Regions from separate parts of the Oerskovia sp. USHLN155 genome, predicted to be linked through region 3. Evidence: predicted binding sites of a transcription regulator. Region 3 holds the regulator's gene; each other region holds the start of a gene.

Region 1 (6,438 bases), on a different contig from region 3:
CGACGGCGAGGGGCGCGTCGTCGTCTCGACCTACCCCGACCGCGCCAAGGCCGTGAACCTGCGGCGCGACCCCGCCGCGTCGCTGTGCGTCCTGGGCGAGGACTTCGACGACGCCTGGGTGCAGGTCGACGGCACGGCCGAGGTGATCGACCTGCCCGACTCGGTCGAGCCCCTCGTCGAGTACTACCGGTCGGTCGCCGGGGAGCACCCCGACTGGGACGAGTACCGCGAGGCCATGGTCGCGCAGGGCAAGTCGCTGCTGCGCGTGACCATCACGGGCTGGGGGCCCGTGGCCACGGGTGGGTTCCCGGCACGGCTGGCGCAGGACTGAGCGTCAGGGACCACGCCCGAGGACCTAGAAGAGGACCTCGGCGGTGCTCGCCGGATCCCCCGGTGGGCGGGTCACGGGACCGGGCCCGAGGCGCTGGACCAGGCTCCCGGCCGGATAGGCCCCCTCGTCGTGCCGCGCTCTGTCGTCAGAGGTCTCCGGGTGCCAGGCGGTCCGGGCGTGGCCCGACGTGCGTGCCTGTGCCCGGTGACCGGCGCTCGCGAATCCGCGCTCGACGAGCAGCGGCCGTACCCGGGCCCACAACCAGTCGCGGTACGCGCGGCTCGCGTACGACCCGCCCGCGTAGACGCGCTCGTAGCCCGCGACCCGCTCGGGGTGGTCGCGGCGCAGCCAGGCCATGAACCACTCGCGGGTGCCGGGCTTGAGGAAGAGCGGGAGAACCGTCGCGCCCGTCGCACCCGCCTCGTGGACCGCGTCGAGCAGGCGCGTGAGGTGGTCGGTCGAGTCCGTCAGCCATGGCAGCACGGGGGCGATCATGACCCCGCACGGCAGCCCTGCCGCCCGGGCGGCGCGGATGAGGTCGAGGCGGGCGCGCGGCGTGGGCGTGCCCGGCTCGACGGCCTGCTGGAGGTCCTCGTCGACGAAGGCCAGGGAGACGCCGATGCCGACGTCGACGCGCTCGGCCGCCTGCGTCAGGCGCGGCAGGTCGCGGCGCAGGAGCGTGCCCTTGGTGAGGATCGAGAACGGCGTGCGCGAGGTCTCGAGCGCGTCGATGATCCCCGGCATGAGCCGGTAGCGTCCCTCGGCGCGCTGGTACGGGTCGGTGTTGGTGCCGAGCGCGACCGCGTCGCCCGTCCAGGACGGCTTGGCGAGCTCGGTGCGCAGCACGTCGGCGACGTTCATCTTGACGACGATCTGGCTGTCGAAGTCCTCGCCGGGGTTCATGTCGAGGTAGCGGTGCGAGGGGCGCGCAAAGCAGTTGTGGCTAATGACGCCGTTCGCGATGAAGTCCCCGGTCCCCGTCGTAAGGTCGAGGAGGTCGCGTTCCTCCCCGGTGTCCTCGACCGACCGGACCATGAGCGGCGCGTCCGACTTCACGGCACGCCCGGTCACCGCGAGCTTCCTGCTGATCGCAGGATCGACGATCCTGAAGAACCGCATTCGCGCCGCCAGGCCGCCCACGACCCTGATGCTGGAGACCCCGTTCTCCCTGGGCGGCTCGCGCACGAACGGAACCTCGATCACCGTGAGCGCTCGGGTGATGCGAGTGAGGATCTCTTCGTCCATGTTCGAGATGCGCAGCACCCCCTGCGAGCAGCTGCCCTCCGCGTCGAAGATCCCCGCAAGATAGCCGATGGCCCATTCGCGCTCCACCTCTGGCGGCCAGCTGATGAGCGCCTGGATCGCGTCGAAGTGCGCGGACCTGGACGTGAAGATGGCCATGATCGATCGTCTCGTGGTGGACCCGGGGCTAAACGGTCGCATCGTGGTGGTGATGCCCGCCTGCTCGAGAAAGTCACGCGATCTGTCGAGGGCTTCCCGGTCCGCCAGTGCGAGCCGAAACATGCTCACGTTGTTGGGGTTCCCGCCGCGGCGCCGGTAGGTCCTCCTGAGCAGCATCCCGTCGCCACGGATCATGCCCGTGAGATAGCCGCGCCGGTAGGCCGCGTCGTCCCGGGGGGCCGAGTGCTTCTCCAGATCGCCCGTCCCGAATCCCATCAACTTGTTGTTCGTCGTCAGATGTGGTCGCTGCCCCGCCCCGCACTCACCGGGGACGACATGCTTCCAGCCGCGGTCCGTGAGAAACCTGTGATCACCGCTCGCCATGAGACGCGTCCCGTCCTCGAGCGTGATGGAGAAGGCTCGCTTGCGTGTCGCCCAGACGTCTTCGACGGTCGTGAGGACATAGCGCCTGTACCGACCTCGGACCTCGGTACCTACGACCTGGTCGCCCGCCCGGATGTCACGCAACGGCACCTGACGCCCGTCACCACGAAGGATGAGCGTGTCGGGGCCGAGGCAGTATGAGCACGCATGGGAGCATCCGCGGTACGGGTTGATCGTCCAGGTGAACGGCATGCGGGACTCCCCCGGCACCTTGGACAGCGCGCTCTTGGCGAGCACCTCGTGGAACGTGACACCGGCGAACTCCGGGGTGCGCACGGTCCGCACCAGCCCCGCCATGCGCCCGAGCCCGGGCAGCGCGCCGTCGTCCGCCGTGATCGCCTGCCTGTCCCACCTCATCGCACTATTCGAACACATGTTCGAACCGGTTGTCGACACTGTCGGCGGCAGCCTCCGACGACTCAGCCCATCCCTCACGCACGGACCGCCGGTCGACCTCCGGCCCGGCGTCGGCGACACGCGCACGCACGCGTGAGGCCCGGCAGGGGATTCCCTGCCGGGCCTCACGCACGTCCGGGTCAGCGCCCGCGCAGCGGGCTCACTCCCCCGCCGGCACCACGCGCGGCCACAGGTCCTGCACGGACGGCGCCCACACCGCCGGGTCCGCAGCGACCTGCTCGCCCGAGCGGATGTCCTTGACCTGGTGCGGCACGACCTCGCCGTCCGCGCCGATCCCCGCAGGGAACCACACGAACGGGATGCCGCGGCGGTCCGCGAACTTGATCTGCTTGCCGAACTTCGCCGCGCTCGGTGCAACCTCGACCGGGATGCCGCGCGAGCGCAGCACGACCGCGACCGCGTCCGACGCAGGCCGCGTCTCCTCGCTCGTCACCGCGACCACCACCGCGCTGGGCACCGACCGCGTCGAACGGACCAGGCCCGCGCTCAGCAGCCGCGAGACGAGGCGCGAGACCCCGATCGAGAGCCCCACGCCCGGATAGGTGTTCGCGCCGTCGGAGGCCAGGGTGTCGTAGCGCCCGCCCGAGCAGATCGACCCGAGCTGCTCGTGCCCCACCAGCACGGTCTCGTAGACCGAGCCCGTGTAGTAGTCCAGGCCACGCGCGATCTTCAGGTCCGCGACCACGACGCCCGGCGCGCGCACGGCCGCCGCGTCGATCAGCGCCGACAGCTCCAGCAGCCCCTCCTCGAGGAGCTCCGACGTCACGCCGTGCTCGGCCGCGAGCGCCCGCACCCGCTCCGCGACGGTCGCGTCCGAGCCGGAGACCGCCGCGAGCGCCAGGCACGCCGCCGCCTGCTCGGGCGTCGCGCCGGTCTCGGCGACCAGCAGCGCCGCGACCTTGTCCGGCCCGATCTTGTCCAGCTTGTCGATGCTGCGCAGCACGCCCTCGACGTCGTCCAGGCCCAGCCCGCGGTAGAAGCCCTCGGCGACCTTGCGGTTGTTCACCAGGATGCGGACCTCGGGCACGCCGATCGAGCGCAGCTCGCCCAACGCCTCGGCCATGACCAGCGGCAGCTCGACCTCGAAGTGGTAGGGCAGCTCGCCCGCACCCACCACGTCGATGTCCGCCTGCACGAACTCGCGGAAACGCCCGTCCTGCGGGCGCTCGCCGCGCCACACCTTCTGGATCTGGTGCCGCTTGAACGGGAACGCCAGGTGCCCGGCGTTCTCCAGCACGTACCGCGCGAAAGGCACGGTCAGGTCGAAGTGCAGGCCGAGCTGCTTGTCGCCCTTGCCGCCCCGGTCCCCCGCGGCTCCATCGACCAGGTCGGCCTCCTCCTGGAGGCGGCGCAGCACGTACACCTCCTTGGAGGTCTCGCCCTTGCGCAGCAGCTGGTCCAGGGGCTCGACGGCCCGCGTCTCGATCCCCGCGAACCCGTGGAGCTCGAACGTGCGACGCAGCGTGTCGAGCACGTGCTGCTCCACGACGCGTCCAGCAGGGAGCCATTCAGGGAAACCGGAGAGAGGTGTAGGTCGGGCCATGGGACCCGATCCTTCCAGACTCGCGAACCGAACGAGCAATCCACCCGCGACGACGGACGGTCCCGGCCCCGCGCGTCCCGGTCGGACCGTCCGGGACGCGTCGGTTCACAGTCCGCGCAGGTACGGGTTGGTGCGGCGCTCGCGGCCGACCGTGGTGAGGGGGCCGTGGCCGGGGACCACCTGGAGGGCCTCGTCGAGGTGCCCGACGACGTCGCGCAGGGTTCGCTGCATCGTCTCGCCGTCTCCGCCGGGCAGGTCGGTCCGTCCCACGGACCCTGCGAACAGGACGTCCCCGGCGAGCACGACCCCGGCCGCCTGGCCGTCGCCCGCGCCGCCGCCGCCGTCCTCGTCCCCCGCGGCGACCGGGAGGTAGAGCGTGGACCCCTGGGTGTGGCCCGGCGCGTGCAGCGCGTCGACCAGGACGCCGCCCAGGTCGAGCCGGACGCGCGGGTCGACCACCGACCCGCCGTCGGGACCGGGCGCCACCCAGGCGCCGGACCCACCGCCCGAGCCGAACGTCCGCACCTCGCCCGGTTCCCGGTAGTCCTCGATCCGGGCGCCGCCTGCCGCGAGCGCGGCGGCCAGCGGCCCGCTCGTGAGAGGTCCGTCCGCCGAGGTCCCGTGCTCGATCGTGCCCAGCGGGTCAGGGAGCCGGTAGGCGTCGGCCGCATGGATCCACAGCGGCACCCCGTAGAGGTCGCAGAGCTCCGCGGCGTCCCACGTGTGGTCGGCGTGCCCGTGCGTCGCGAGGACCGCGGTCGGAGACAGCCCGTGCTCGCGCACGAGCGCCGTGACGCCCGGGACGACCCCTGCCCCCGCGTCGACGATCACGCACGGGCGCGGGACGCCGTCGGGCACGGCGTCCCGCGACCCGGGCGCGACGATCGTGCAGTTGGTCCCGAACACGGGGGCGACCACGAGGAAGATGTCCATGGCAAGGACAGTACCGACCTCACAAACAGGACACCTGATACCGGACCGTGACCTGAAAGGCGGAAAGTCACCGCGCCGGACCGCTCCCGATGCCTAGACTGTCCTCTGAAACCGTGGATCACCCGTGCAAGTACGCGCCTTCGCGCCGGCACGCGGACCTGCCCGTGGCGTGAGACGAAGGAGTTGGGGTGTCAACGAGCAAGCGCGAACGCGAGCGTGCCCGCCTGCGTGAGCAGAAGTGGACCCAGCGCCAGACGGATGCTCGCGCCCGCCGTCGTCGGGCGTGGACGATCGCCGGGGCGGTCTCCGGCGTCGCGGTCGTCGCCGGCGTGACCGTGCTCGCCATCAACGCCAACACCCCCGACAAGACGTACACGCTCGCCCCGCCCTCGGCCGCCCAGGACCGCGCGTGGACCGGCGAGCTACGGACCAGCGCGGGCGACGTCGCCTTCACGCTCGACGGGCAGGCCGCCCCGCAGGCCGTCGCGAACTTCGTCTCGCTCGCCCGCGAAGAGTACTTCGACGGGACCGACTGCCACCGCCTCACGACCGAGGGCATCTTCATCCTGCAGTGCGGTGACCCCACCGGCACCGGGGGGCCCGGCTACGACTTCGGGCCCGTCGAGAACGCCCCCGAGGACGGCCTCTACCCGGCGGGCACCATCGCCATGGCACGGACCGAGGCCGGTACCGACACCATGGGCAGCCAGTTCTTCCTCGTCTACGAGGACACCACCTTGCCGACCACCACGGGCGGTTACACCGTCTTCGGCAAGATCACATCCGGCTTGGACGTCGTCCGAGCAGTCGCTGACGCGGGCACAGCGGACGGGACCGGCAACGGCTCCCCCGCGACCCCGGTCACCATCGAAGGAGTTGAGACCCAGTGAGCGAGAGCACCGAGAACCACGCGAACTCTCCGGCGCAGGCATCCGAGGAGGCCCCCGCGACGGAGCAGGTCGAGGTGCCGGCGGTCGCTGAACCGACCGAGGCCGCGCCCGCGACCGACGCGACCGACGCGCCCGAGGCCACGACGGACGCGCCCGCCGCAGCGAGCGACGAGGACGCCGCGCCCGTCACGGACGAGACTCCTGCCGAGACGCCCGACGCCCCGGCCGAGGCCGAGACCGCAGCGCCCGAAGAGGTGACCGAGGCCGAGACCGCCCAGGACGAGGCCCCGGCCGAGGCCGCACCGGCACCCCAGCCGGCCGCCGTACCCAGGCCCTCGGCGGCCCCCAAGCCGAGCGCGATCCCGGTCCCGCGTCCCCCCAGGCCGGGGACCCCGACCCCCGCCGCCGCGGCTGCGGCGACCATCGCCCCGGCCGCCGCCGCGGCCGTCATCCCCGACGACAGCGCGGCCGCCAAGGCC
Region 2 (6,438 bases), on a different contig from region 3:
ATCGCCTCGCACGTCTGACTTCCCTCGCGCCGTCCCGGTGCTCTGCGCGTCCTCATGGGCGCCGTCAGTGGCACGTGGTGGGATGTCCGCGGACGGGGGTCATCCCCTTCGAAGTTTCTTCGATACGCAACGAACAATGAGGAGCTGGCATGGCTGGTGAAACCGTCATCACGGTGGTCGGAAACCTGACCGGGGACCCGGAGCTTCGCTTCACCCCCGCAGGGGCTGCCGTCGCCAACTTCACCGTGGCGTCCACGCCGCGCACCTTCGACCGCCAGAGCAACGAGTGGAAGGACGGCGACACGCTGTTCATGCGCTGCTCGATCTGGCGCGAGGCCGCGGAGAACGTCGCCGAGTCCTTGACCAAGGGCATGCGCGTGGTTGTTCAGGGCCGTCTGGTCCAGCGTTCGTACGAGACCCGCGAGGGGGAGAAGCGCACGGTCGTCGAGCTGCAGGTGGAGGAGATCGGTCCTTCCCTGAAGTACGCCTCCGCGAAGGTCACCCGGGCCCAGCGCTCGGGTGGCGGCAACTTCGGCGGTGGCGGCGGTTTCGGCGGCGGCGGCGCTTCGAGCGGCGGTGGTTTCAGCGCTTCCGGCGGTGGCCAGCAGAACAACGACGACCCGTGGGCCACGGCTGGCCCCGCGTCGTCGGGTGGGTCCTCGTTCTCGGACGAGCCCCCCTTCTAGTCACCGCTCACCCCAGACAAACCCTTCCCGGCAGGGCAGGTGCCCGACGACGGCACCCACCCCGGCCGGGGATAGCACCTTGTGAAGGAGCAACACCATGGCGAAGCCAGTGGTGCGCAAGCCCAAGAAGAAGTCCAACCCCCTGAAGTCGGCGAAGATCGAGTCGGTCGACTACAAGGACACGACCCTGCTGCGGAAGTTCATCTCCGACCGCGGGAAGATCCGTGCCCGTCGCGTGACCGGCGTCTCCGTCCAGGAGCAGCGTCAGATCGCACGTGCCGTCAAGAACGCTCGCGAGATGGCGCTCCTGCCGTACTCGTCGTCCGCACGCTGATCGAGAGGGGATAGAACATGGCAAAGCTCATTCTGACCCACGAGGTCACCGGCCTGGGCGAGCCCGGCGACGTGGTCGAGGTCAAGGACGGGTACGCCCGTAACTTCCTCGTGCCCCGTGGCCTGGCGACCGGATGGTCCAAGGGTGCCGAGTCGCAGATCTCTGCGATCCGCAAGGCTCGGAAGGCTCGCGAGATCGCGACGCTCGACGAGGCCAAGGCGACGCGCGACTCGCTGCAGTCGAAGCCTGTCGTCGTGCAGGCCAAGGCGGGCCAGGGCGGCCGTCTGTTCGGTGCCGTCACCACCGGTGACATCGCCGAGGCCGTGAAGGCTGCCGGCGGCCCGTCCGTCGACAAGCGCAAGATCGAGATCGGCCAGCCGATCAAGTCGACCGGTTCGTACACGGTCACCATCCGCCTGCACGCCGAGGTCTCGGCGAACATCGCGGTCAACGTGGTGGCTGCCTGATCGACTGATCGCCCCTGTCCCGTGAGGGATGGATGGATCGGAGATCTCACCCGACGGCCCGGTCCCCTCTGCGGAGGGGGCCGGGCCGTCGGCGTTCCGCTGGACCGCTCTGTCAGAACGAGCGTGGCCTCTGGGCCTCGCTCGTTCTGACAGGTCCGTTCACGCCCCGGTGACCATCCACCGGTCGCTGCGCGCACGCAGCCCCGTGGTCAGGGCGCGCGCCGCCATGAAGACCCCCGCGAAGGCCGCCCACAACCACGCGAGGCCCGCGGCGCCGTCGGGCGCGAGAGCCCGGACCGCCAGCGCGAACGGCACGTACACGACGAACGTGACCATGCCCGCCCACGCGAGGTAGCGGCCGTCCCCGGCGCCGATGAGCACGCCGTCCAGGACGAACACCCACCCCGCCATGGGCAGCAGCAGGCCGCACACGGCCATGCCGAGGGCGACGGCCGTGCGGACGTCGGGGTCGGACGTGAAGAACAGCGCGAACCACCAGCCGCCCACGGCCATCACGAGGCCCAGCGATGCGCCCGCGCCGACGCCCCACTGGAGCGTGCGGCGCAGGACCGAACGGACGTGCGACCGGTCACCCGCGCCCAGGCCGTGGCCCACGAGGGCCTGCGCGGCGATCGCGAGGGCGTCGAGCGCGAACGCCGCGAGCCCCCACACCGACGCGACCACCTGGTAGCCCGCGAGGGTGACCTCGCCGAGCCCGGTCGCGACGAAGACCGTCAGGAGGATCGCGAGGCGCAGCGAGAGCGTGCGGACGAACAGCGGCGCGCCCGCACGCGCGTTGGACCAGATGCCGCCCGCGGCGGGGCGCAGCGACGCGCCCTCGCGTCGGGCACCACGCACGACGACGACGCCGAGCACCGCGCCCATGGTGAGCTGCGCGACGGCCGTCCCGATGCCCGAGCCCGCGATCCCCAGTCCCACGCCGTACACGAGGACGACGTTGAGGACCGCGTTGAACGTCGCGCCGCCCGCGGCGACGTAGAGGGGCGTGCGGGTGTCCTGCAGGCCGCGCAGCACGCCCGTGGACGCCAGGACGACGAGCATGCCCGGAAGGCCCAGGCCCGACCACCGCAGGTACACCAGCGCGTGCTCGGCGACCTCGCCCGTGCCGCCCATCGCGCCGATCGCCCAGCCACCCCCTATCCACAGGGTCGCCGCGAGCACCAGGCCCAGGCCCAGCGCGAGCCACATGCCGTCGATCCCCGACTGGAGGGCTTCGCGACGATGGCCCGCGCCGATGCGCCGGGCCACGGCCGCGGTGGTCGCGTACGCCAGGAAGACGCACAGCCCCACGAGGGTCAGCAGGACCGTGGAGGCCAGGGAGAGCCCGGCCAGCTCGGCGGTCCCCAGGTGCCCGACGACGGCGCTGTCCACGAGCACGAAGATCGGCTCCGCGACGAGCGCCCCCAGGGCAGGGACCGCGAGGGCCAGGATCTGCTTGTCGATGAGACGACGGCTCGGGGGAGCGTCGCCTGTGGACGACGGCGGCCGGTGCGGTCCCTCCTCGGGGGCCGGGGAGCGGCCCTCGGGTGAACGGGGTGAACGATCGGCGTCGGTGGGCTGACCGGGAGCAGGCTGGCGTGCGTTCGGCGTGTCGCCGGAATTTCTTTCGTCCACACCCCTGAGCCTAGTGAACAGGCTGCTCATGGACGTGTACAGGGGACAACTCGTCAGTTGTCCACATGGTTGTCCACATGCCTGTGAACAGGCTGGCGGGGTCTGTCCACAGGCTGTCCACACCTCTGTGAACAGGGTCGTTTGCGGGGGATGGAAGCGCGATCTACTGTCGCTGAGTCGTGCATGCTCGGGCCTACGGACGGTCGACGGTGCAGCACCACACGACACCCCTCGACGACGCGGGCTCAGGACGTGTCGGTGGGCCGGAGTAGAACAGATGTGCGACGCAGGACGATACCCGGCCATGCCGGGGGAGTGAGGGGCCCGCATGTCGATCGACGAGCTCGAGTCGAGCTTCGGACCACCCGCAGGCAGCGGCGGTCCCGGGTTCGACCGCACCCCGCCGCAGGACATCGCGGCCGAGCAGAGCGTCCTCGGCGGCATGCTCCTGTCCAAGGACGCCATCGCGGACGTGATCGAGCAGATCCGCGGCACCGACTTCTACAAGCCGGCGCACGAGTCGATCTACGACGTCATCATCGACCTCTACGGCCGTGGCGAGCCCGCCGACGCCATCACGGTCGTCGCCGAGCTCACGCGCCGCGGCGAGCTGGGCCGGATCGGCGGCGCGCCCTACATCCACGACCTCATGGCCATGGTCCCCACCGCGGCCAACGCCGGCTACTACGCGCGCATCGTGCGCGAGCGGGCCGTGCTGCGCCGCCTCGTCGAGGCCGGGACCCGCATCGTCCAGCTCGGCTACGCGACCGACGGCGGCGACGTCGACGACGTCGTGAACAACGCGCAGGCCGAGGTCTACGCCGTCACCGAGCGACGCACCGCCGAGGACTACATCGTCCTGGGCGAGGTCATCGGCGGGACCGTCGACGAGATCGAGGCCGCCGGGCACCGCGGCGAAGGCATGGTGGGGGTCCCGACGGGGTTCGCCGACCTCGACCGGCTGACCAACGGGCTGCACCCCGGGCAGATGATCGTGATCGCGGCACGTCCGGCGATCGGCAAGTCGACGCTGGGAATCGATATTGTTAGGAGTGCTTCCATAAAGCACAACATGACGTCCGTCGTGTTCTCGCTCGAGATGAGCCGCAACGAGATCACGATGCGTCTGTTGGCCGCCGAGGCACGCATCCACCTGCAGAAGATGCGCAACGGCTCCATGGGGGAGGACGACTGGCAGAAGCTTGCCGGCACCATGGGCAAGATCTCCGAGGCGCCGCTCTTCATCGACGACTCGCCCAACATGTCGCTCATGGAGATCCGCGCCAAGTGCCGACGGCTCAAGCAGAAGCACGACCTCAAGCTCGTCGTGATCGACTACCTCCAGCTCATGACGTCGGGCAAGCGCGTCGAGTCCCGACAGCAGGAGGTCTCCGAGTTCTCCCGTGCGCTCAAGCTCCTCGCGAAGGAGCTCGAGGTGCCGGTCATCGCGATCTCGCAGCTGAACCGTGGCGCTGAGCAGCGCACGGACAAGAAGCCGGCCATGAGCGACCTGCGTGAGTCGGGCTGCCTCACCGAGGACACCAAGATCCTGCGAGCGGACACGGGCGCCGAGACCACGATGGGCGAGCTCTACGCGCTGGGTGCCAAGGACGTGCCTGTGTGGGCGCTCAACGAGCGCCTCCAGTACGTGCGACGCCACCTCACGCACGTGTTCCCCACCGGGACGCGCGAGACGTTCCGCCTCAAGCTGGCCTCGGGCAAGGAGATCAGCGCGACCGCGAACCACCCGTTCCTCACCTACGAGGGCTGGACGCCGCTGGGCGAGCTGCAGGTGGGCTCGCGCCTCGGCGTTCCGCGCCACGTCCCCGGCCCGGAGCAGAACGTCGCGTGGGACGACCGCAAGGTCGTCATGCTCGCCCACATGTTGGGCGACGGCTCGTTCGTCAAGCGTCAACCCATCCGCTACGCGTCGATCGACGAGAAGAACCTCGCGGTCGTCTCGGAGGCCGCGGGTGCCTTCGGTATCACCCCGATCCGCGACGAGTACGCGGTCGCCCGCTGCACCACGCTGCGGCTCCCCGCGCCGAACCGGCTCGCCCGGGGCAAGCGGAACCCCGTGGCCGAGTGGCTCGACGACCTGGGTCTCTTCGGGGCGCGGAGCCACGAGAAGTTCGTGCCCTCGACCGTGTTCCACCTGCCGAAGGAGCAGATCGCGCTCTTCGTCCGGCACATCTGGGCGACCGACGGTTCGGTGACCGTCAACGCGAACGGCCGCAGCGGCCGCATCTACTACGCCTCGACCTCACGACAGCTCGTCGACGGACTGTCCCGCCTGCTGCTGCGCTTCGGCATCTCCACCCGGCTGCGGACGGCCACCCCCAAGGGCGCGTACCCGACCGGGTACACGCTCGACATCTCCGGCGTGGACGACCAGCGGCGCTTCCTCCAGGAGATCGGGGTCCACGGTCAGCGCGGGGCCGCCGCCGAGCGGCTCCTCGAGATCATCCGGGACACCCGCGCGAACACCGACGTCGACACCGTGCCGCGCCAGGTGTGGGACGACGTCCGTGTGCTCCTCGAGGAGCGCGGCATGTCGCACCGGAAGTTCGCCGAGGCCATGGGGACGCAGTACAGCGGGAGCACGATGTTCAAGGCGTCTCCCTCACGGCAGCGTCTCGGGAAGATCGCGGACGTCCTCGGCAGCGAGGAGCTCGAGATCATGGCGGTCAACGACCTGTTGTGGGACGAGGTCGTGTCGATCACCCCCGAGGGCGAGAAGCCGGTCTACGACGCGACCGTCGTCGGGACCCACAACTTCGTCGCCAACGGCATCGCCGTCCACAACAGCATCGAGCAGGACGCCGACATGGTCATCCTGCTCCACCGCGAGGACGCCTACGAGAAGGAGTCCCCGCGAGCCGGCGAGGCCGACCTGATCGTGGCCAAGCACCGTAACGGCCCCACCGACACGATCACCGTGGCGTTCCAGGGGCACTACGCGCGGTTCGTGGACATGCAGGTCTGACGCTGCTGTATCCGACGGTGGGCACCAAACCAGGATTTCGCGCGTCGTTCGGTGCTTACACTCCTCGGTGACGTGCAGCTCGTAGCTGCCTTCGTCCGACATGCCGACGCGGGTGCCTTCAGTCAAAGGTGACGAGGCTGCCGCGGGCCTCCTCATGCGCGGGTCAACGACCGGGCCAGGACGGCCGCTGCGAGTGCGAGCGCTACGAGCACGGCGCCCACCTGGTGGAACGCGGCGAGTGCCGCACCGCTGTGTGCGCCCGTCGCGACCATCGAGCCGAGGATGCCTACTCCGACCGCACCGCCGAGCCGCTGGGTGATGTTGTAGAGC
Region 3 (6,438 bases):
GCGGCGTTCTTGCGGTCCAACGCCTCGCGGAACTTCGCCTTGGCGTCCTCGCTGGGCGTGGTCCCGGGTGTCTCGTCCTTCGACGTCGTCATCGGCGGGCCTCCTTCTCTCGGTGGAACAGGTGCGCCGTCGGGCGCTCCCGTGCCCCAGCCTGTCGCACCCGGCGGGGTAACGCCAGCGAATACGACCGGGTACGGTCGAGACATGTCGCACAAAGCGCCGGAGCCGGGCTCCGGGATGCCCTTCGCCCGCGCAGGACGCTCCGGCCTGACCCTCCCCCGCCTCTCCCTCGGACTCTGGCAGAACTTCGGGCAGTCGACCCCGTACGCGGCGCAGCGCGAGCTGGTCCTGCACGCGTACGACCGCGGGATCGTGCACTTCGACCTCGCGAACAACTACGGCCCGCCGCCGGGTTCCGCGGAGGCCGCCTTCGGCCGCCTCCTGGCCACCGACCTCCGAGGACACCGGGACGAGCTGCTGGTCTCGACCAAGGCGGGCTATCGCATGGGCCCCGGACCGTACGGCGAGGGCGGTTCGCGCAAGTACCTGCTGTCGTCGCTCGACGCGTCGCTGCGCCGCCTCGGCACCGACCACGTGGACGTCTTCTACTCCCACCGGTTCGACCCGACGACCCCGCTCCACGAGACGATCGGCGCGCTCGCGACGGCCGTGTCCTCGGGCCGGGCCACCTACGCGGCCATCTCGTCGTACTCGGCCGAGCGCACGACCGAGGCCCTCGCGGTCGCCGACGACCTCGGCCTGCCGCTTGCCCTGCACCAGCCGTCGTACTCGATGCTCAACCGGTGGATCGAGGCACCGGGCCCGGGTGGACGCAGCCTGCTCGATGTCGCCGGCGACTCGGGGACCGGCCTGATCGCCTTCTCGCCGCTGGCCCAGGGCATGCTCTCCGACCGGTATCTCGACGGAGTGCCGTCGGACTCACGCGCTGCCCGCTCGGTCTCGTTGCGTCCCGAGCATCTCGCCCCCGAGAACCTCGCGAGGATCCGTGCGCTGCGTGAGGTCGCGAGCGGTCGCGGGGAACCCCTGGCCCGGACGGCGGTCGCCTGGACGCTGCGCGACCCGCGCGTCACGTCGGTCCTCGTAGGAGCACGGACGACGGCTCAGGTCGACGAGAACCTCGCCGCGCTCGACGCATCGCCGTTCACGACCGACGAGCTCGCGGCGATCGACGCCGTGACGACCGAGGTCGTGCCCGACGGGAGCCGCCGCCCCCTGGACACGGGCATCAACATCTGGGCAGCGCGCTCGAGCGACCTCTAGCCGCCAGCCGACCGCGCGGAGACGTCGGCTGGTCGTGTCCGACGGATCAGGCCCGGTCGGGCACGGCGTCGTCGGCAGGCTCGTCGCCCGTCGGGCGCACGTCGGCCTCGCCGAAGGTCGCCGCACGCTCCTCACGCTCGGCCCGGAGCGAGTTGATGGCGGTCTCGAAGTCCTCGAGCGAGTCGAACGCCTGGTAGACGCTCGCGAACCGCAGGTAGGCGACCTCGTCGAGCTCTCGGAGCGGCCCGAGGATCGCGAGCCCGATCTCGTAGGCGTCCAGCTCCGCGCTCCCGCCGGCCCGGAGCGACTCCTCGACCTTCTGCGCCAGCACGGCGAGGTCGTCCTCGTTCACAGGGCGCCCTTGGCACGCCTTGCGCACGCCCGTGACGATCTTCTCCCTGCTGAAGGGCTCGGTCACGCCCGAGCGCTTGACGACCGACAGGCTCGCCGTCTCGATCGTGGTGAAGCGGCGGTTGCACGCCGGGCACTGCCTGCGCCGACGGATGGACGCACCGTCGTCGGAGGTCCGTGAGTCGACGACCCGTGAGTCCGCGTGCCGGCAGAACGGACAGTGCATGAGGCGCTACTCCTGTGGGTCTGCACGAGAGGTCCGGGGCGGGCGCCGCGGACGGTGCGTCCCGAACCTATGTCTCGACCTCGACAGGACGCAAGGCGCCCCGCCACGCGGGACGGTCACGACTTGTCGTGGCACATGAGAACGGAGGTGGCCGATGACCGGCCACCTCCGTCGGGACGCCCCCGTCCCCATCTCACGTCCGCGACTCGCCTCGCGAACGTCGACGCAACTGCGGAGACGCGCGTGGCGCGCCTCCCCTCACCGACCGACCCCCCAGCCGGGTTGGTGAGGCAGTACTAACTTAGGGGAACCTAATGCGATCGCGCAAGCCCTGTCGTCGAGAGGGCGCACCCCGCCGAGCGACGCGCCGGTTCCCGACGAGCCGGAACGGCCCGCAGCCACGGCAGCGCCACCCCGCCGCGGGTCAACGCCCGAAGTCCGGGTCGACCGGGAGCAGGAGCTGCTGACCGACCTGCAGCCCGGTCGAGGACAGGTTGTTGAGCTCGGCGAGGTCCGCCATGACGTCACGGACGTCCCGGCCCCCCGAGGCCAGCGCGGACGCGTGCTGCCACAGGGTCTCGCCGGCTGCGACGACATGGACCCGCACCTCGACCGGCTCGCCAGGCCCGGACGCGACCGCGCGAGCGCCCCACAGGGTCACGAGCGCGACCACCGTTGCGACGAGCAGCACGAGGACCACGCGGCCCCGGGTCGTCAGCCTCAACGGCGCCTCGACCTGCGTGCCGCCGCGTCGCTCGACGCGCCAACCCTCGGAGGCGCCCATCGCACTGATCGCACTCATTCCCACTCCTTCGCCCGTGGTGCCCGAACCGCCTTCCCCGGTCGGTTCGAACACCTGTACGTCGAACATCTGTACGATTTCTATCACCGTCGGCTGCGGATGTCGAGACATGCTCGAACATGTGTTTGATTCGTGTCGTCGTGTGACCTACGCTGTTCGAGTACTGGTCGTCCGATATGTCGGACGCTCGTCGCGCGGGTCCTCCCGCGCACGGGCTGCCGAGAGCCCGGTCGGCCACGCGCAGGAGCCGGTGCCGCTCGCGGTGCCGCTCGCAGGACAGGGACCGAGACGGCCGAGCAGGGCGGAGACGACGATGGCGGGACGGGTGGCCGACACCACGGGCAGGCTCGCGAAGGTGCACGAGCTGCCCGACGGCACGACGGGCGGCGACGGCCTCACAGCACGCCAGCGCCTCGTGCTCGAGACGATCCGGGCGTCGGTCGACCAGCGGGGCTACCCACCGAGCATGCGCGAGATCGGCGAGGCCGTGGGCCTGACGAGCCCGTCGAGCGTCAAGCACCAGCTCACGACGCTCGAGCGCAAGGGCTACCTGCGCCGCGACCCCAACCGACCGCGTGCGATCGAGGTCGTCCAGCACGACGACGCGCGAGCCATCGCCGCCCTCCCCGGCAGCGCCTTCCCGCGCGTCGAGGGCATCGACGCGTCCGAGGACTCGCCCGAGCGTCCCACGCCGTCGTACGTCCCCGTCGTGGGACGCATCGCGGCCGGTGGACCCATCCTGGCCGAGCAGGTCGTCGAGGACGTGTTCCCGCTCCCCCGCCAGCTCGTGGGTGACGGCGAGCTCTTCCTGCTCCGCGTGGCCGGCGACTCGATGATCGACGCCGCGATCTGCGACGGGGACTGGGTCGTGGTCCGCCGCCAGCCCGTCGCCGAGAACGGGGAGATCGTCGCGGCGATGATCGACGGCGAGGCGACCGTCAAGACGTTCAAGCGCATCGACAAGCACGTGTGGCTCATGCCGCACAACGCGGCGTACCGGCCCATCTCGGGGGACGACGCCCAGATTCTCGGCCGGGTCGTCTCGGTCCTGCGGAGCCTGTGACCACTCCGGCACGGCGACCGCGGCACGGTCACCGGCGGCAGACATGACGAAGGGGACGGCCCACGTGGGTCGTCCCCTTCGTCGTCTCCGGTGCCCTGCGCAGGGCACCGGAGGGGCGGCTACAGCCCGAAGCTCTTCGCCACGGCCCGCACCGACTCCGCGGACGCCCGCAGACCTGCCAGCTCGTGGTCGGACAGCGGGACCTCGATCCGTTCGCCGCACCCGCGTCGCTCGAGCAGCGACGGGACGGAGAGGCAGACGTCGCTGATCCCGTGGAAGTCCTCGAGGAGCGAGGACACGGGCAGGACCCGGTGCTCGTCGTCGAGGACGGCCTCGATGATGCGGGTCGCGGCCAGCGCGACCGCGTAGTTCGTCGCACCCTTGCCCTCGATGATGCGGTAGGCCGACTGCACGACCTCGTGCGCGATGTCCTCGCGCACCTCGGCCGTGAGCGGGCCACGCCCCTTGAGGCCCTGCCACTCGAGCAGCGGCACCCCGCTGATCGTCGCCGAGCTCCACAGGGGGATCTCGCTGTCCCCGTGCTCCCCCGCGATGTACGCGTGCACGTTCTGCACCGCGACGCCACAGTGCTGCGCGACGAGGAAGCGCAGCCGGGACGAGTCCAGGACCGTGCCGCTCCCGAAGAGCTGGTTCGGGGGCAGGCCCGAGTACTTGAGGGCCGCGTAGGTGACCACGTCGACCGGGTTGGTCACCATGATGTAGACGGCGTTGGGCGCAACCTCGACGAGCCCGGGCAGGATCTTGCGCACCAGCGAGATCGTCGCCTCGGCGAGGTCCAGGCGCGTCTGTCCGGGCTTCTGCTTGGCCCCGGCGGTGAAGACCACGACGTCGGCGTCGGCGCACACCGCGACGTCGTCGGAGCCCTCGACCTTGGCCATGGGCATGAACTGGATGCCGTGCTGAAGGTCGAGGACCTCGGCCTCGACCTTGGTCCTGTTGATGTCGAGCAGGCTCACGGTGTGAGCGGCTCCACGCATGAGCGCCGCGTAGGCGAGGGTCGATCCGACGGAACCTGCGCCGACGATCGCGAGCTTGGTGGTACGGGCGGGCACTGTGCCTCCTGGACGTTGAGCGCCGGGCGTCGGTCGCTGCACGAGCGTCACGACGTCCGTTGCGTGGACTGCCAGGTCTCAGCCTAGGGCGGACAGGCGCTCGAGCGCAGAGAGGACGACACGGCGGTCGGTCGTGGTCCAGAAGTCCGGCATCGACCTCGTGAGGTAGGAGCCGTAGCGGGCGGTCGCCAGGCGCGGGTCGAGGACCGCGACGACCCCGCGGTCGGCGGTCGACCGGATGAGCCGTCCGGCGCCCTGCGCGAGCAGCAGCGCGGCGTGGTTGGCCGACACCTGCATAAAGCCGTTGCCGCCCGCGGCCTCGACCGCGCGGGCGCGAGCCGACTTCACGGGGTCGTCGGGACGTGGGAAGGGGATCCGGTCGATCAGGACGAGCTGGCAGCTGGGGCCAGGGACGTCCACGCCCTGCCACAGCGAGAGCGTGCCGAACAGGCACGTCGCGGGGTCCGCGGCAAACTCCTTGACCAGCGTCGGCAGCTGGTCCTCCCCCTGGCACAGGACCGGGACGTCGAGGCGCTCACGCATGGCCTCGGCGACCGCGAGCGCCGCCCGCCGCGAGGAGAAGAGCCCGAGAGTTCTGCCCCCGGCCGCGGTGATGAGGTCGGCGATCTCGTCGAGCTGGCCGTCCGTCGCGGCCTCGCGGCCGGGCTGGGGCAGGTGCTTGGCGATGTAGAGGATGCCCTGCTGGGGGTAGTCGAACGGGCTGCCGACGTCCACGCCGGTCCAGGTGGCGCCGTCGTCGTCGAGGCCCAGCGAGCGGGCCACGGGGTCGAACGTGCCGCCGAGCGCGAGCGTCGCCGAGGTGAAGACGCCCGTGCGCTCGGTCAGGAGGTGGGTGCGGATGAGGCCTGCGACCGCGAGCGGCGCGGCGTGCAGCTTGCTCACGCCGTCCCCGCTCCATCGCCCGTCCTCGCCCGCGCGAGAGCACCACAGGACGTCGTGGCCGGTGGGGTCCTGGGCCATGCGCTCGGCGATCTCGAAGACCTGGAGCATGGTCGCCTGGGCCATCTTCATGCCGGTGTCCGGCTGGGCCGCCGGGCCGCCCGAGGTGTCGGGCTTGAGCGCGCTCAGCACGGTGCGCGCGGCGTCGCGGACTGCGGCCACGGCAGAGCGCGCGTCGTCGGGCAGGCCGTCGGGGAAGCGCTCCGCGGGGAGCGAGGCGACGACGGTCCCGAACGCCCCTGTCGCGAGGTCGAGGTCGGTCGTCTGGACTCCTCCGTGCCGGCGCGCGAGGCGTGCCGCGTGCTCGATGATCGGCACGGAGAGGTCCGCGGTCGCGGCGGCCGTGACGCGGTCGCTGAGCTCGTGCGCCTCGTCGACGACCACGACGCCGTGCTCGGGCAGCACGCCGGGCGAGCCCGACGCGGCGATGCCCAGCATCGCGTGGTTGGTCACGACGACGTCGGCCTCCCGGGCGCTCGTGCGCGCCTGGTCGGGGAAGCAGTCGTCGATGAGGGGACACTTGGCGCCCAGGCACTCGAGCGCCGTGACCGAGACCTGCCGCCAGGCCTTGTCGGAGACGCCGGGCACGAGGTCGTCCCGGTCCCCGGTCGTGGTCTCCTGCGCCCACTCGCGCAGCCGCACGACCTGCTCCCCCAGGGCCGCGGCCCCCGACGCCGCGCCG

What was found. Region 3 encodes LexA, which represses DNA repair genes until DNA is damaged. Its sites were predicted from a motif close to TCGAACANNTGTTCGA; they were not measured.
Region 1: a site for LexA is predicted at 2,542-2,557, ahead of WFH32_RS09960 (intein-containing Rv2578c family radical SAM protein). Genes of this name have one in related genera too.
Region 2: a site for LexA is predicted at 3,392-3,407, ahead of WFH32_RS15230 (replicative DNA helicase). Genes of this name have one in related genera too.

Annotation. Positions count from the first base shown of each region.
Region 1 covers NZ_JBBCXG010000006.1:72,525-78,962, reverse strand. Annotated here, with positions in the region: gene WFH32_RS09965 (PPOX class F420-dependent oxidoreductase) at 1-331, shown strand, start outside; gene WFH32_RS09960 (intein-containing Rv2578c family radical SAM protein) at 356-2,533, opposite strand; gene hisS (histidine--tRNA ligase) at 2,733-4,136, opposite strand; gene WFH32_RS09950 (MBL fold metallo-hydrolase) at 4,242-5,069, opposite strand; gene WFH32_RS09945 (peptidylprolyl isomerase) at 5,258-5,959, shown strand; gene WFH32_RS09940 (DUF349 domain-containing protein) at 5,956-6,438, shown strand, end outside.
Region 2 covers NZ_JBBCXG010000010.1:99,791-106,228, forward strand. Annotated here, with positions in the region: gene rpsF (30S ribosomal protein S6) at 1-1, shown strand, start outside; gene WFH32_RS15210 (single-stranded DNA-binding protein) at 150-686, shown strand; gene rpsR (30S ribosomal protein S18) at 784-1,020, shown strand; gene rplI (50S ribosomal protein L9) at 1,038-1,487, shown strand; gene WFH32_RS15225 (MATE family efflux transporter) at 1,647-3,152, opposite strand; gene WFH32_RS15230 (replicative DNA helicase) at 3,451-6,108, shown strand; gene WFH32_RS15235 (DHA2 family efflux MFS transporter permease subunit) at 6,261-6,438, opposite strand, start outside.
Region 3 covers NZ_JBBCXG010000001.1:552,600-559,037, reverse strand. Annotated here, with positions in the region: gene WFH32_RS02470 (DUF5302 domain-containing protein) at 1-92, opposite strand, end outside; gene WFH32_RS02465 (aldo/keto reductase) at 205-1,281, shown strand; gene nrdR (transcriptional regulator NrdR) at 1,328-1,858, opposite strand; gene WFH32_RS02455 (LysM peptidoglycan-binding domain-containing protein) at 2,283-2,660, opposite strand; gene lexA (transcriptional repressor LexA) at 2,974-3,723, shown strand; gene WFH32_RS02445 (L-lactate dehydrogenase) at 3,843-4,796, opposite strand; gene WFH32_RS02440 (ATP-dependent DNA helicase) at 4,875-6,438, opposite strand, start outside.